4 regions of the Flexivirga oryzae genome follow, and region 1 is predicted to be linked to each of the others. Evidence: predicted binding sites of a transcription regulator. Region 1 holds the regulator's gene; each other region holds the start of a gene.
What was found. Region 1 encodes LexA, which represses DNA repair genes until DNA is damaged. Its sites were predicted from a motif close to TCGAACANNTGTTCGA; they were not measured.
Positions count from the first base shown of each region.

Region 2: the regulator LexA is predicted to act here: its motif matches at 1,678-1,693, upstream of FHU39_RS04300 (HNH endonuclease signature motif containing protein).
Region 3: the regulator LexA is predicted to act here: its motif matches at 2,066-2,081, upstream of FHU39_RS21880 (DUF222 domain-containing protein).
Region 4: the regulator LexA is predicted to act here: its motif matches at 2,213-2,228, upstream of FHU39_RS07330 (DUF222 domain-containing protein).

Region 1 is NZ_JACHVQ010000001.1:573,378-577,586, forward strand. It holds gene FHU39_RS02680 (GOLPH3/VPS74 family protein) at 1-630, shown strand, start outside; gene FHU39_RS02685 (Sir2 family NAD-dependent protein deacetylase) at 627-1,454, shown strand; gene lexA (transcriptional repressor LexA) at 1,548-2,264, opposite strand; gene FHU39_RS02695 (hypothetical protein) at 2,549-2,953, shown strand; gene nrdR (transcriptional regulator NrdR) at 3,214-3,702, shown strand; gene FHU39_RS02705 (vitamin B12-dependent ribonucleotide reductase) at 3,803-4,209, shown strand, end outside.
Region 2 is NZ_JACHVQ010000001.1:942,212-946,420, reverse strand. It holds gene FHU39_RS04300 (HNH endonuclease signature motif containing protein) at 20-1,639, opposite strand; gene FHU39_RS04295 (alpha/beta-hydrolase family protein) at 2,041-3,786, opposite strand; gene FHU39_RS04290 (response regulator transcription factor) at 3,829-4,209, opposite strand, start outside.
Region 3 is NZ_JACHVQ010000005.1:181,749-185,957, forward strand. It holds gene FHU39_RS21865 (hypothetical protein) at 1-421, shown strand, start outside; gene FHU39_RS21870 (hemerythrin domain-containing protein) at 437-946, opposite strand; gene FHU39_RS21875 (hypothetical protein) at 974-1,444, opposite strand; gene FHU39_RS21880 (DUF222 domain-containing protein) at 2,291-3,685, shown strand.
Region 4 is NZ_JACHVQ010000001.1:1,592,785-1,596,993, reverse strand. It holds gene FHU39_RS07345 (MsnO8 family LLM class oxidoreductase) at 1-632, shown strand, start outside; gene FHU39_RS07340 (YbhB/YbcL family Raf kinase inhibitor-like protein) at 650-1,189, shown strand; gene FHU39_RS07335 (hypothetical protein) at 1,208-1,753, opposite strand; gene FHU39_RS07330 (DUF222 domain-containing protein) at 2,236-3,414, shown strand; gene FHU39_RS07325 (HNH endonuclease signature motif containing protein) at 3,408-4,073, shown strand.

The sequences.
Region 1 (4,209 bases):
ACGCGCGCCGACGGCAGGCCGTTCACGGACAAATCCCGTCTCGACCTGGCACTGGCCGGAGCGGTGTTGTGCGAGTTGGCAGCGTGCGGGCGGATCGCGGTCAAGGACGGTCGGCTGGTCGTGCTCGACGCCCGGCCCGGTGGCGATCCGCTGCTCGACCATGCCCTCGCGATCTTCGCGCCGAAGGCCGGCAAGAAGCCGGCGCGCGTGCTGCCGGCGGTGGCGAAGGGCCAGACCGACCGCACCTACGACCGACTCGTGGCGGACGGAGCGGTACGGCGCGAGAAGGGCGGATTCCTGCAGCCACCGCGGCATCCCGTGCTCGACGTGGCCGGGCGAGCCCGGCTCGTGGACGCGGGCGGCCGGGTGCTCGCCGGCACCGCCCAGCCGGATCTGCACACCGGGTCGCTCGTCGCCCTGCTCGCCGCGGCGGATGTCATCACCAGGGTCTATGACAGCCGCCAGTTCGGTGTCTCCGGCCGTGAGCTGAAGAAGCGCGCGAAGGCCGTCGGCGAGCGGGACTGGGCGGCCGGTGCGGCGGCCGCGGCCATCCGCAGTGCCCAGGAGGCCGCCAGCGCGGCGATGGTCGCGGTCACGGCCGCCACGACGGTGACGGTCATCGGCAGTTGAACGACCTGGCGGCGCTGACCGAGCTGATCAGCGGTGGCGGGGTGGTCGCGCTCACCGGTGCCGGCCTGTCCACCGAGTCCGGCATACCCGACTATCGCGGTGCGGACGGCAAGCGCCGGTTCGCGCCGATGACGGCGCAGGAACTGCTGGCCGACCGGGAGGCGCGGCGCCGCTACTGGGCGCGCTCCTACGTCGGCTGGCCACGGTTCGCCTCGGCCGGCCCGAACCAGGGTCACTATGCGGTCGCGGCGTTGCAGGCCGCCGGCTACCTCGGCCCGATCATCACCCAGAACGTCGACGGACTGCACCAGGCCGCCGGTGCGGTCGACGTCGCCGAGCTGCACGGCAGCCTCGAACAGGTCGTGTGCATGCAGTGCGGCGAGCACTACGCCCGTGGCACGGTCGACGAGTGGCTGCGGCTGGCGAATCCGGACTTCGACCGGTCCGCGGACGGCCCGCTGCGCCCCGACGGCGATGTCGCGATCGCCGAATCGCTGATCGCCGGGTTCCGGCTGGTGCACTGCGTCGTGTGCGGCTCCGACCTGCTCAAGCCGGACGTGGTGATGTTCGGGGAGTCGGTGCCGAAAACGCTGGTCGAGCAATGCTTCTCGTATGTCGCTGCCGCGCGTGCGGTGCTCGTCCTCGGTTCGTCGCTGGCTGTGATGTCCGGTTACCGCTTCGTGCGCCGCGCGGTCCGGGAGGGCATCCCGGTCGCCGTCATCACCCACGGCTGGACGCGCGCGACCGACGAGGAGGTGTCGGTGCGCGTCGATGCGCCGCTGGGGGAGACGTTGACCGGTGTGGCCGACGCGCTCACCGGATGATCACCCCGCGAAGTTCTCCCCCGCTTCGCTCCTCCGATACTTCGCAGGGACCCCGATCTTCCTTGTGCAACTTGTCCGTTGGCCCGACCTGCGTCACACGCGCCGCAGAACCGCGGTGACCTTGCCGAGGATCGTCGCGTCGTCGCCGTCGATCGGGTCGTAGGCGTCGTTGTGGGGCAGCAGCCACACCTTGCCGCGGGTCCGCTTGAAGGTCTTGACGGTCGCCTCGTTGTCGAGCATCGCGGCCACGATGTCGCCGTTGGTCGCCGTCGGCTGCTGGCGCACCACGACCCAGTCGCCGTCGCAGATGGCCGCGTCGACCATCGAGTCGCCGACCACCTTCAGCAGGAACAGGTCGCCCTCGCCGACGAGTTGCTTGGGCAGCGGGAAGATGTCCTCGACGACCTCCTCGGCGAGGATCGGGCCACCGGCGGCGATGCGGCCGACCACCGGGATGTACGACGGGGACGGTCGCTGGTCGCCCAGCCCCGTCTCGTCCACCCCGGAGTCGTCGGCGCCGCGCACACTGGAACCGCCGCGGTAGCCGCGCATGTCGGTCGCGTCCGGGTCGATGACCTCCATGGCACGCGGCCGGTTGGGGTCGCGGCGCAGGTAACCCTTGCGCTCGAGCATCGTCAGCTGGTGCGCGACCGAGCTGGGACTGGTGAGGCCGACCGCGTCACCGATCTCGCGCAGGCTCGGCGGGTAGCCACGCCGATCGACCGAGTTGCGGATCACCTCCAGCACCTTGCGCTGCCGGGTCGTGAGGCTCTCGCCCCTGCGGTCGGGTAGTTCGTGCACATCTGCCATCGCGGCCATCTCCTCCTCGGCGAAGTTGCTCGAAAGCGGTCGGCCAGCAGGGTGCGCGGACGGCTGTCCGGACCCGGTTGTCGGTGGTCGGTGCTTGCCTTGGCTTCGTGAAAACAGCGTATGGGTTTAGGACACAAGTTCCAAACATCTGTACGACGCGTGTCTCGACCCGGTCGAACATCCGTGCTATAAATCCGACAGGTGTCCGATCGCACGGGTGTTCGGTCCAGGCCCACCGTCCGGGTCGTGCGTCAGTCGTCGCATCGCAGCTTCAGGAGGAAGAGATGAGTGCACTCGCCCAATGGGATGCCCCGGCCGACCCGCGCCCGGCGCGCCGCCACCTGCGTGCGGTCCCGACCGGCCCGCAGGCTTGCGGCGGCGGACGTGCCGTCGGTGTCCGGGTGCAATCCACCGGCCTGCGACTGACCGCACGCGGTCGCCGCCTGATCGGTGTCGTCGTCGCCGCAGCACTGCTCGTGGGCGCCGGCGCCGCGGCCAAGGCGTGGGCCACCACACCGGCAGCCGCGCCGCGCGGCGTGACGGTGCAGTCCGGGCAGACCCTGTCCGAGATCGCGCACCGCGCCTACCCCTCGATGCTGGTCTCCGACGCCGTCACCAAGGTGGCTCTGGCCAACGATCTCAACAGCCTCCAGGTGGTCGCCGGGGAGCACCTGCAACTGCCTCGGTGAGAGGCTGCGACGCGCCGTCCCCGGGCGCCTGACCAGCACTTTTCCGGGTCGACACGCCCCCTCTTGCACTTGTGGTGGGATCGGCTTAATATCCCTACATCTAGTAGTTACACGGATGGGATTTATCCACATCTAGTCCACATGAACAGTCCGGTCATCCCCAGTTCATCCACCGATTACCCACAGTCCCGTCCACAGGCCGAGGCGTGCGGCGGACGGGCCGGAAGCCGGTGCTGGGTGACGCGGGAGAGGGGTCGCGCATGCACTGTCCGTTCTGTCGACACGACGACAGTCGGGTCGTCGACAGCCGCACCAGCGAGGACGGCACCTGCATCAAGCGGCGTCGCCAGTGCCCCAACTGTGGCAAGCGCTTCTCGACGCTCGAGACGGCCAGCCTGACGGTGGTGAAACGCTCCGGCGCCAGCGAACCGTTCAGCCGGCAGAAGGTGCTGATCGGCGTCCGGAAGGCCTGCCAGGGACGGCCGGTCACCGAGGACCAGCTGGCACTGCTCGCCCAGGAGGTCGAGGAGTCGATCCGGGCGCAGGGCGCCGCGGAGATCGACGCCCACGACGTGGGCCTGGCCATCCTCGGCCCGCTGCGGACGCTCGACGAGGTGGCCTACCTGCGGTTCGCGAGCGTCTACCAGGCCTTCGAGGGGTTGGAGGACTTCGAGTCCGCGATCGCACTGCTCCGCGCGGAACGACCACCCACCGGGGTGGAGCCGCAACGGCAGCACGCCGACGACTGAGCGGGTCGCCCGACGATCCGGCACAGCGCTACAGCAACACCAGTAACACCGACACAACAGCAGCAGAGTCGACCACCGGCAGGTGGAAAGGAAGTTGGACATGACCGACACGGCAGACGCCGGCCCCCAGGCCCGGCAGGGCAACGCCACGCGCAAGGGGCTGACCGTCGAGCGCATCTTCACCACCCCTGGTGTCCACCCCTACGACGAGGTGACCTGGGAGCGGCGTGACGTCGTCCAGCAGAACTGGAAGACCGGGGAGACGATCTTCGAGCAGCGCGGAGTGGAATTCCCCGACAGCTGGTCGCTCAACGCCTCCACGATCGTGACCACCAAGTACTTCCGCGGCGCCCTCGGCACCCCCGAGCGGGAGAACAGCCTCAAGCAGCTGATCGACCGCGTGGTGCTGACCTACGTGCGCGCCGGCAAGGAGCACGGCTACTTCGCCACGGACGACGACGCCGAGATCTTCGAGCACGAGCTGACCTGGTCACTGCTGCACCAGGT
Region 2 (4,209 bases), 370 kb from region 1:
GTCCCGCACCGACCGGTGGTCAGGCGACCTTGTCGGCACGCCAGCCGGGCATGGCGCCTTCGGTCAGGTCCCACTGCACCCCGTCACTGGTGATGGTGGCGTAGTACCCGTGCCGGTGCACGATCTGGTGATGTCGGCGACACAGCATCGCAGAATTGTCCAACGCGGTGCTGCCGCCTGCCCACCAGGGCAGCACATGGTGCACTTCACAGAAACCCGGAGGTCGGTCACAGGTGGGGAACGTGCATCCTTTGTCCCGGTAGACCACGGCGGCCCGCATCCCCTTGGTCACCAACCGTTTCTCACGCCCCACGTCCAGGGGGCGACTCTTACCGCCAAGCACCACCGGGATCAGATCCGCATCACACGCCAACCTCCGGGCAGTCCCCGCGTCGAGGATCTCCCCGCCGATGGTGACCGCACCATCCAGGTCACCCAACAACCGGTGCAGGTCCATCGTCACCAGGACCGTGGCACCGGCCCCGATGCCCATCCCGTCCCCGGAGGCGACTTTCGCGCCCGCAGCGACCAGGTCCATGAGCGCGTCCACCCGCCGTTTCCCCGGAGTCCGCTCATCCCGCACCGTCCCATCTGAGCACTGCTGCTGTTCGTCGAGCCCGAACGCCGCACCGGCCGGGTCGCGACGGGCCGCGTCCTGACCGGCGTCGCCACCACGGTCGCCGGCGACGTGGTCGTGGTCCGTGCCCGGGGCCTCACCCGCACCGTCGTCGGCGTCACTGTCGCCGGCGTCGCCCTCGTCGTCGCTGGTGCCGGTGCTGGCGCTGGCGCTGCTGGTTGCGGCCTCAGTGGTGGTGGCGGGTTGGGGTGCGGATAACGCGGTGACCGCCTGCTTCAGGATGGCCGCGTTGGCGGGGCACAAGTCGGCGATCAACCGGATCATCCCGGTCGGCAGCGTCCGCCACGTCAACGACTCCACCTTCTCCAGGTGCGCATCCTCCCCGGAGAGTTTGTCCGCGGCATAGTTGGCGATGATCCGCCGCGTCAGTTCCGTGACACCCCGGGCACCCAACGCGGGGTCCAGTTGCAGGAACCACGCCTGGATGTCCTCCCGGGCCGCGGTCGGCAGCACTTCGGCGACTTTCGCGGTCTGCCGCAACGCCGTCCGCGCGGTGCCCAGCGTGCACGACCCGTCCCGCACCGCCGCGGCGATGACGTGGTTGCGCCGGTCCCGGCACGCCTGCGCCACCACACTGATGGTGGACGCCGCAGCCGGTTCAATACTGGTCCCGGCAGCGGTGGCGCACCCGGTCACCCACTGGGTCGCGTTCGCCGCATCCGAGGTCAACAACACGCCCCGGTCCAAAGCATTCGCGGTCGCCAACGTCGCGACCTGCCCCGCGCGGGCCTGCAGCCGCAACAACACCCCGACGAGGTCGGCCTCCTGGTCGTCCCCGAGTTGCTCCAACACACCCGGCAACTCATCCAACGCTTGGACGGTCGCGGTCACCTGGTCCAGGAGGCGGGGCCCCAGACCGGGCTCCGGCCGCCGCTTCGGGTCGTACCCGTCCGGGATAGTCGTATCCGGTTGTACCGGACCTGGCTGGTCGGGCACGTGCAGGGGAGAGTCGATGGCCATGACGGTCGGATCCCCCTGTCCCCTGGGTGCTTTCGTTGCCATGATTCTATCGGGTGACGTTCAGGAAGTACAGAGGTTGTGCGAACATTTCTTCGATACGTTTGCCCGGAAACGTATCGGTTCGCGGGGTCGGGTGCGCACGCGCGGGACCTCGATACGGCTCGCCCTTGCGGGCTCGTCTACTCGGCCAGCGCGGGGGACGCGACCTCGATACGCCGTTCCTCCGCTGCGCTCCCCCACGGCTACTCGGCCAGCGCATTGGGTCAGCTACTCGGCCGGCGTAATATCGCGGGCTCGCCTACTCGGTCGGCGCGGGGGACGCGACCTCGATACGCCGTTCCTCCGCTGCGCTCCCCCACGGCTACTCGGCCAGCGTGGGGGCAACTCGGCCAGCGCGGGCGTCGACGTGCACCCACTGGGCGTCGCGGTTGTGCCGATACCGCTCAGCTGTCCTGGTCGAGGGCCTCCACGGATGCCACGATCTGGGCCTTCTCCGCGGCACTCGCCGTCACGTCGAGGACGGCCGCCCAGCCGTCGACCTGCTCGGCGCGATAGCGGTGCCCGTGGCCGCCACCGGCGGAGTTGGCGGAGATCAGGTCGACCGTGGTGAGCCAGAAGGTGATCAGCGGGTACCACGTCAGATCCTTGTCCACGTCGTGACCGGCACGCTCGCGGGACCAGGCGGGTTGCCGATAGATCAGCGACGGATCCCACCACACGATGGGATCGGACGGGTGCTGCAGGAAGAGCACCCGCGGAGAGTCCCACTCCCCGAGCGGACGGCCGTAGGCATCGCTGTCCAGCTGGGACGGGCTGCCGGCGAACCGGATGTGCCGTCCGTTGTCCACGACCGGCGCCACCTGCGGGCTGCCCCGCTGACGGCTGCTCGACACCGCCCGCCAGAGCGGAGTGGAGTTCGGGGTGCCGCTCCAGAGGGCGCCGTCGACGGCGGGCAGCAGCTGCGCGGCGTCGGCGAACGGCGCCTCGGTGCTCAGCGCACCCAGTGACTCCCCGGACAGCAACACCTTCGGGCGCTGTGCCGCCGGGCGCGCCGCCACCAGCTGCTCGACCTTGCCCACCAGCTCGCGCCCCACCTCCGCGGGCAGGGATCGGTTGGTGAGGAACTGCACCACGCTCGGCAGGAACGAGTACTGGACGGCGATCGTCGCGACGTCGCCGTCGGTGAGCACCTCCAGGGCGCGCACGTTGTACTCGTCCACCCACCCGCTGCCGGTGGTGCCGACCACGTTGAGGTAGCGCCGGTCCAGTGCGCCGGTGCGCCGGATCTCCCGGACGATGGTCGACACCAACTCCGCAGGCTCGACGTCACCGGTCGCGGGTGCGGCATACAGCCGAATGGGATGCACCGCGTCGCGGCCGGTGATCGCGGTGAGCTGTGCGGCGGTCGGGGTGTGCGCGGTGTAGATCTGACCCTCGCGTCCGAGCCTCGACCAGGGCTGGGTCGCGCCCGGCCCACCGGACACCAGGGATGAGGTGGGCGCGTGCAGTCCCGGTGGCGGATCGTCGTTGATCTTCGCGGCCGAGGCGGACAACGCCTCCAGACCTTGTACCGCGATGACGCTGCGGGTCAGCCAGGTCACGGAGCCGGCGACGAGGCACACGGCGAGCAGACCGGCGACAGGTTTGGGCAGTGCGAAACCGAGCACGAACCGGGACGCACGGAACACGCCGCGCACCGTCCAGACCAGTGCCATCAGCACCGCGGTCAGGCCCACCGCCGCGACCAGCGAGAGGGCATCGGCTCCCAGTGACGGCGTAGGCAGCCCCACCAGCCGGGCGCTGTGCCGTCGGCCCTGATAACCCGCGAACCAGAGCACGACCGTGACGAGCACGGCGAGGACACCGAACGCGGCGTGCACTCGGGTGCGGTGGCGGTCGTCGATGATCTCGACACGGACACCCAGCCAGCCGAAGACGACCGAGACGATCGAGCCCAGCAGGGCGCCGGCGGCATACCCGGTGACCGTCGAGAGCATCGACGCAATCGCCTGCACCGCCCACGGGCGGGGCAACAGGCTGGGTGCGAAACTCACCAACAGGGCGAGCCAGCCGACCACCAGCCCGGTCGCCGAACGGCGCCGGAAGAACCGCACCAGCACATTCGGTTCAGTGTCGGGTTCGCTACCGCTAGCGTCATCGCTCGGCGGCGGCACGTCGACAGCGGTCACTGCGAAAGCCTAACTATCAGTGACCTTCCCGCCGTCGGTGGCTCACTCGACGAAGCCGCTCCGGTACGCCGCGATGGCTGCCTGCGTGCGATCACGCACGTCGAGCTTCGCGAGCAGCGCCGCGACGTGGGACTTCACGGTCTCGGTGCCGAGGTAGAGCTCGCCCGCGATCTCGGCGTTGCTGAGCCCTGCGGCGAGCAGCCGCAGCACGTCCTGTTCCCGCTCGGTGAGCGCGGGCAGCGCACGACCACTGCCGCGTCGCTGCCCGATCAGGTCACGGATCCGCTCGGGGAAGAGCACGGCGTCCAGGCGGGCGAGTGCGCGCACTGCGGCGACCAGTTGTCCGGCGCCGGCGCGCTTGAGCAGGAAGCCGTCCGCGCCGGCGACGAGAGCGTCATACACGTAGGAGTCGTGCTCGAACGT
Region 3 (4,209 bases), on a different contig from region 1:
GATTCCTCAGGGCCAGGAGAGCGCGCTCGCCCGGCTGGCGCGGACCTCCCGGATCCCGGACGACGCTCGAAACCTCGTCTACACGCTCGACACGGAGACGACGCAAACCCTGCAGTATCTGGCGCAGGATCCCGCCGCGGTGCGTGACAGTTACGAGATCGAGCAGATCCGTGACGAGCACGCCCCTGCGGTCGTGCAGAGTTACGTCGCCGTTCCGGGTGCGGCAGGCGCGGTCCTTCCCGACGGGCGCACGCTGAGCCAGGTACTGGTCGCGAACCTCAGCACGCTGCTGGAGGCGACGCGGGAGATCCGCCGGCGCGCGACCGAGCGGGGGGAGCAGCAGATGCAGGTCAACGACGTGTTCCTGCGTGACAAGTTCGCTCCGGGTGACGGGTCGCTTCGCTTGCCGGGCGCGGACTGACGATCGCACGCGCCGTCAGGCGGTGGCCTTCTCGCAACTCCAACCTTCAGGGGTGGTCCCTGAGTAGAGGAAATCCGCGAGATCGTCGTGCGACGCCTCGTCCAGGTCGAGGTCCGCCCTCGGATAGAGGATCGGCTCCTCCTTGGTGTTGTGTTCGTCCAGCAGAGCGAGCAACTGTCGACATTGGTCGAGCAGCGTCTTCGGCGCCGCGTCGTTGCTCGCGGTGTCACCGAGCGCCGTGTCGATGCCGGCCATGGCGTCCCAGAGTGTTCCGTGCTCGCGCAACATCACCATGACCGGCATCATCAGCCCGGCGGCACGCAGCGGTGGGAAGAGGATGGTTTCCTCGAGGTAGATGTGTCGTCGGAGCGCGTCCATGGCGCGCGTGAGCGGCTCCGCGCGCACCTCGCCGGCGTCCGCGGCGGACACGAACTCCTCGATCCCGGCGTCGATCTCGCGGTGTTCACGCGTGAGTGCGGCTTCCAGGGTGTCGGCGCTCGAAGCGTCGGCCGGCTCGTTCGTCATGGTGATCTCCTTCGGGATGGGCGGCAGTCAGCCGGCCATGAAACAGCCGAGCACGACGAGGATCAGGCTGAGCACACCGAGCGCCGCCCGCAGGATGGATGCCGAACGTTGACCACGGCGGATGGCGTCGACGTCCGCGGGGTTCTGGTCGCTGTCCAGGGCACTGCGACGCAGCCGAGTCATCCGGCGGGCCTGTTGCACCGCGTAGGCGAGCAGCACGACCAGGGCGATGGCGACGACGAGGCAGGTGATGGCGGCGCCGTCCCAGGCGTGTGAGCTGGCGACGACTGCACCGCTGATGAGGGCGATCCCCAGCGCGGGTGTGCCGATGCGCAGGTAGGTGCGTCCGAGCGACCGGAAGAACGCCACCCGTGCCGCCGGCTCCATGGTCGCAGTCGCGGTGCGTGCGACGACGCCGATCGCGACGTAGCCACCCACCCACACGCAGGTACTCAGCACCAGGACCGTCACCAGCAGCCCGTGACCGAAGCTCGACATGGTTTTCACCATAAGGCATTGTGAAAACTAGTGGATGCCCGACCGGTCGCCCAGACCCCGCTGTGCCGGCCGATTGGCCCCCGGCCATGCCACGCTGGCTGAACAGGCGAGCCGGTCATTTTGCGCTGGCCGAGTAGCCGATCCGACGCGCTGGCCGAGTTGCCCCCGCGGTGGCCGAGTAGGCGAGCCCGCAAGGGCGAGCCGTATCGAGGTCCGCGTCACCCCGCGCCGGCCGAGGTGCCGCCACGCTGGCCGAGTTGCCCCCCGCGCTGGCCGAGTAGGCGAGCGCGCCATGGCGCGCTGGCCGAGCAGCCGTATGCCGCGCCGGCCGAGTAGCCGTGGGGGAGCGCAGCGGAGGAACGGCGTGTCGAGGTCCGCGTCACCCCGCGCTGGCCGAGTATGTCGAGGCCGCGATATTGCGCTGGCGAGCAGCCGTATGCCGCGCCGGCGAGTAGCTGACCCGACGCGCTGCCAAGTAGCCGATCCCACGCGTTGGCCGAGTAGGCGAGCCGGCTATTTTGCGCTGGCCGAGTAGCCGTGGGGGAGCGCAGCGGAGGAACGGCGTATCGAGGTCCGCGCACAGTTTTCGGCGTACTTCCGATACGTTTTGGGTCAAGCGTATCGGAGAAATGTTCGCATAACCTCTGTACTTCCTGAACGCCACCCGATAGAATCATGACAACGAAACCACCCAGGGGACAGGGGGATCCGACCATCATGGCCATCGACTCACCCCTGCGCATCCCCGACCAACCGGTACCAGTGGAACCGGATACGACTTGCTGGGACGGGCCCGATCCCGCCCGGCGGCCGGAGCCGGGTTTGGGACCCCGCCTCCTGGACCAGGTGACCGCGACCGTCCAAGCGTTGGATGAGTTGCCGGGTGTGTTGGAGCAACTCGGGGACGACCAGGAGGCCGACCTCGTCGGGGTCCTGTTACGGCTGCAGGAGCGCGCGGCGCAGGTCGCGACGGTGGCGACCGCGAACGCTTTGGACCGGGGCGTGTTGTTGACCTCGAACGCGGCGAATGCCACCCAGTGGGTCACCGGGTGCGCAGCACGGGCGGGGACCAGTATCGAACCGTCGGCGGCGACCACCATCAGTGTGGTGGCGCAGGCGTGCCGGGACCGGCGCAACCATGTGATCGCGTCCGCGGTCCGCGACGGGTCCTGCACCCTGGCCACCGCCCGGACCGCGTTACGGCAAACCGCGAAAGTCGCCGAAGTGTTACCGACCGCGGCCCGCGAAGACATCCAGGCGTGGTTCCTGCAACTGGACCCGGGGTTGGGGTCCCGGGGCGTGACGGAACTGACGAGGCGGATCATCGCCAAGTATGCCGCGGACAAACTGTCGGCCGAGGATGCGCACCTGGAGAAGGTCGAATCATTGACGTGGCGGACGCTGCCGACCGGGATGATCCGGTTGATCGCCGACCTGTGCCCTGCCAACGCCGCCATCCTGAAGCAGGCGGTCACTGCGTTATCCGCCCCACGCCCGGCCCATGAGGACGGCGCACCGGCCGGCAGCGCCAGCACCAGCACCGGCGCCAGCGACGACGAGGGCGACGCCGGTGAGACCAGTGACGGCGACGCGGCCCGTCGCGACGGTGACGTGGCCGGTCACGGGGTGGCGGGTGCGGCGTTCGGGCTCCACGAACAGCAGCAGCGCCCGGAGACGGTGCGTGATGAGCGGACCCCGGGGAAGCGCCGGGTGGACGCGCTCATGGACCTGGTGTCCGCGGGCGCGAAAGTCGCCTCCGGGGACGGGATGGGCATCGGGGCCGGTGCCACCGTGCTGGTGACGATGGACCTGCACCGGTTGTTGGGTGACTTGGATGGTGCGGTCACCATCGGCGGGGAGATCCTGGACGCGGGGACCGCCCGGAGGTTGGCGTGTGATGCGGACCTGATCCCGATGGTGCTTGGCGGCAAGAGTCAGCCTCTGGACGTGGGGCGTGAGAAACGGTTGGTGACCAAGGGGATGCGGGCCGCCGTGGTCTACCGGGACAAAGGATGCACGTTCCCTGGCTGTGACCGACCTCCGGGTTTCTGCGAAGTGCACCATGTGCTGCCCTGGTGGGCAGGCGGCAGCACCGCGTTGGACAATTCTGCGATGCTGTGTCGCCGACATCACCAGATCGTGCACCGGCACGGGTACACCGCCACCGTCACCAGTGACGGGGTGCACTGGGACCTGACCGAAGGCGCCATGCCCGGCTGGCGTGCCGACAAGGTCGCCTGACCACCAGACCGTGCGGGACCTCGATGCGGGCTCGTTCCTCGCCCTTACTCGGCCACCGCGAAAATCAACGCCGCTGGAATGGCCGGTGCTGAAATGGGTTGCGCGGGGCGATGACTCGGCCACCGCGGCGTGTGCGGGACCTCGATGCGGGCTCGTTCCTCGCCCTTACTCGGCCACCGCTGAAAGACCGGTGCTGAAATCACCGCCGCTGAAATAGGTTGCGCGGGGCGATGACTCGGCCACCGCGGGTGTGCGCGGGGACCTCGATGCGGGCTCGTTCCTCGCCCTTACTCGGCCACCGCTGAAATCAACGCCGCTGAAATGGCCGGTGCTGAATTGGGCTGCGCGGTGTGATGACTCGGCCACCGCGGGGTGCGGGACCTCGATCACGGTCTCGCCTAACGGCTCGACCTACTCGGCCACCGCGGCGGGCCTCGCGCTTACCCGGCCACCGCGGGACTGGCCGGGCGCTGACATGGCCGGTGCTGAAATGGGTTGCGCGGGGTGATGACTCGGCCACCGCG
Region 4 (4,209 bases), 1.0 Mb from region 1:
CCGCGGACGACTTCCCGCAGCAGTACGCCGAGCTGCGTGCGTATGTCGACGGCTTCCCCGAAGACCACCCGTTCGCGCCGATCAGCGCGCAGCCGCGGGACGTGCCGTTGCCGCCGATCTGGATCCTCGGCTCCAGCATGTATGGCGCACAGGCAGCCGGCGTGCTCGGCACCAACTTCGCCTTCGCCGGGCATTTCGGCAGTGTCGACCCGACGGACGCATTCGACGCCTACCGCAGCTCGTTCCAGCCCAATGGCCGCCAGGATTGCCCGGATGAGCCGCACAGCATGCTGGCCGTATCGGCGATCGCTGCCGAAACCCCAGAGCGGGCAAGGGAACTGGAGCGCGCGGCGTTCCTGTCCACGGTGCGTCTGCGGCAGAACCGCCCGGGACCGATGCCCACGCCCGAGGAGGCTGCGGCTCACGAGTGGACCGAGATGGAGGAGCACCTGGTCAACAACCTCGGCCGGTTCGTCACCGCGGGCACGGGCGACGAGGTGTATGCCGGGATCACGGACCGCGCCACGTCCTGCGGGGCCGACGAGCTGATGATCACGACGAACGTGCACGACCCGAAGGAGCGGCAGGCGTCATACAGCCTGATCATGGAGGCGGCTCGCGTCACGGCGTAGGCGAGTACGTTGGGGACATGGATCTGGAACGCCCTGAAGCACCCGACCCCTACGCCCTGCTCCCCACGGTCCCTGCGCTGACTGTGACCAGTGAGTCGTTCTCCGACGGCGACCCGCTCCCGGACGAACAGGTCTTCAACGACTGGGGATTCACCGGTGGCAACACCTCGCCGCAGCTGTCCTGGAGTGGTGCCCCGGAGGGCACCGCCGGCTATGTGGTGACCTGCTTCGACCCGGACGCGCCGACCCCGTCGGGCTTCTGGCACTGGCTGCTGCTCGGCATACCTGCCGACGTGACCTCGCTGCCCGCGGGTGCCGGTGGCGGTGGCGACCTGCCCGCCGGAGCCTTCCACGTGCGCAACGACTTCGGTTCCAAGGCGTATGGCGGTGCGGCGCCGCCCGCCGGCGACCGACCGCACCGCTACATGTTCGCCGTGCACGCGGTGGGGGCGGACCTCGGCCTGGACGACAGCGTCAGCCCGGCGGTCGCCACCTTCACGACCGGCGGCAACCTGCTGGCCCGCGGCGTGATCACCGCGCTCTATCAGGCGAAATAGCCTGGGGCTCGGAGGGTCTCAGCTCTCCGGCCCGTTGTCGTCCCCGGTCGCGTCGTCCACGTCGCCGCTCCCCGGCTCGGCGAGTTTGTCGGCCCGCGGTGGGTCGTCATGTCGCACGGCCTCTTCGACCGGCCTCCCGGTCGCGGGGTCGATCGGGCTCTCCCCTGTGCCGCCTCCGGCTCCGGCGCCCTGGATGCGGTTGCCCGCACGGTCGGTCGGCGTGTCCGGGTCGAGCCGGTCCGCGCGCCGCAGCGTCTCGGTGTGATCTCGTTCGATGGCCGCTGCCGCGTTGCGCTCGAACTCGGCCTCCGCCTCGAGCTTCCGGGCCTTCTCCTCCTGCGCGTCGGCCGCGGCGCGTGCCCGCTCCGCGGCGGCGGTGGCGTCGGCAGCGCGTTGCCCGGCCTCGGCCACGGTCGTCTCGTTGCCCTTGGCCTGCCCGCGCAGTTCGCGGACCTCCTCCCGCCTGGCCACAGCGCGGCGCTTCCCCTGCCACATCGCGATGAGGACGAGGATCACGATCACTACGAGGATGGCGATGATGATCCACCAGGTCTTGGTGTCCATGAGCCCTTCCGATCGTCCGACGGATGCTGACAGTTCCGAACCTACTGCGCCGAAGCACGAGGTCGACCTCCGCCGCGCTGCCCGCCGGCGACGGAGCTGGCGCGTCGCCACTCCGAGCTGCCCGAGTGACCACCCTGCGCCGGCCGGGTGACCACCCCTGCGCCGGCCGGGCGACCGCCCTTGCGCCGGCCGGGCGACCACCCCCGCGCCGGGCTGGGTGACCACCCCGCGCCGGGCTGGGTGACCACCCCGCGCCGGGCTGGGTGACCACCCCTGCGATGCCGAAGGACGACCGCGCCGGCCGAGTGACCGCCCCCGCGTTGGCCGAGTAGTCCGAGCCGCTAGGCGAGGACGTATCGAGGTCAACCACCACGCACAGCAACAACCCGGGGCACTAAGGAATCCACGAAAAACACTCACAGGACACGAAATACAGGCGATCAACCCTTGCCACCAGCATCGAACACGCGTACCATAAGTTCATGGGAGGGGACACCAACAACACCACCGCCGCGGAGAAACTCCATGCCGCGATGCAGTTGCTGACCGCCGCGTTCGAGGACACCCGCCTCGATGAGATCACCCTGACCAAACACGACCTGCTGCAGCAGACCGTCGCCGCGCAACAGGTGCTGAACACCGCGTGGGCGATCCAGTCCGCCCGCCTGGCCCAAGCCGCCGCGGTCGAAGAAACCGTGATCCCCGACCATGACGAAGCCGACGGGTCGAGGACCCGGCAGGTCCGGCACGCGATCGGGGCGCACCAGGACGAATACATCGGGTGTGAGGTCGGGCCCCTGCTGGGGTGGACCCCCGGGTACGCCGTGCACCGGGTTGCCGAGGCCAGCGACGCGATCACCCGCACCCCCAGACTGTTCCGGCAGGTCGCCGCCGGACGGCTGGAACCGGCCAAACTGAGCACCATCCACCGGGCCCTGGGCCGGGTCAGCACCGTCAACGACGACGGCGACCCCATCACCCTGGACCTGGCCCGGCAGATCGAGACCGCGTTGCTGGGCGCCGACCCGGACGACCCCGCCACCCGCGCGGGGCTCACCCACGCGCAAGCCGTCGCCGTCGAAGACGCCAACATCGACCTGCTGGCCCGCCAATCCACCCGGCAGGTGCAACACCGCACCCACAAGGCCCTGGTCGCCCTCGACCCGGTCGCCGGCGGGAACGCCGCCACCCGGCGCCGCCGCGACCGGATCGGCGTGTACACCCACCCCGACGACGAACCCGGCCTGTGCCACCTGCACGCCATCCTGCCCAGTACGGCAGCCGCGAAAATCATGGCCGCCGTCGACGACCTGGCCCGGCACCTGCACGCCGACACCACCACCACCACCAAAACACTGGCCGAATGCCGCGCCGACGCCCTGACCGACCTCATCCTCAACAACGCCCAAGTCACCACGAACCTGCTCATCCAGATCCCCATCCACACCCGTACCGGCGCCACCAACGGCACGACAACTGACAGTGGGACAGACCGCACCGCCGAAGGCACCGCCTTCCAACCACCAGCAACCGGAACCGGCAGCGCAGTCCCTGGCAGCGCAGCAGGTGGTGGGTGCGCTCCGGGGTGGCCGGCCGCGTTCGCACACCCGTTCCATCGCCGGACGACAGTGACGACGGCGGTGGTGCGCGGACGGTGCTGAAGACCGAAGCGCAGATCGAAACCGAGTTCAACGACCTCCTGCAACGCCTCTACCCACCCGACCCCGACGACCACGACGACGAGTGCGACCCGGACGACTACCGGGACGACCGGGACGACTGGCAACACCACCAGCAGCACGAACACCAGAGAGACTGCGACACCACGACGAGGTCACCGGGCCAATCACCACCGGCCCCGGCGACACCACCAGCATCGTCACTGCAGCCCGCGGTGACAGCGTGGCTCGGTGATGCCACCGTGCCCGGGGTCGGGATCATCCCCGCCACCATCATCCAGGAACTGTCCCGATCGTTCGGGGCCACGATCACCCGCGCCCTGCTGGACGCCGACACCGGCGTCACCATCGCAACCAGTAACACCCACTACCGGCCCAGCACGAAACTCGCGGCCTTCGTGCGAGCCCGGGACGTGCACTGCCGGTTCCCCGGCTGCACCCGCCCCGCCCGCTGGTGCGACATCGACCACGTCACCCCCTGGCCGGCCGGGGACACCACCCCGACCAACCTTCACTGCCTATGCCGCCACCATCACCGCGCCAAGCACTCCACCGGCTGGTCGGTCACCATGACCCCCGACGGCGTATGCACCTGGACCACCCCCACCGGACGCACCCACACCACCACACCCGCCGAATAACATGACAACACAACATGTTCGGCCCGTGACCGCGGGTCTCGATACAGGCTCGCCTAGCGGCTCGCCCTACTCGACCAGCGCGAATTGTTCTGCGGGCCACCTCGCCCTACCCTTCGATACGCCCGCTCGTACCTCG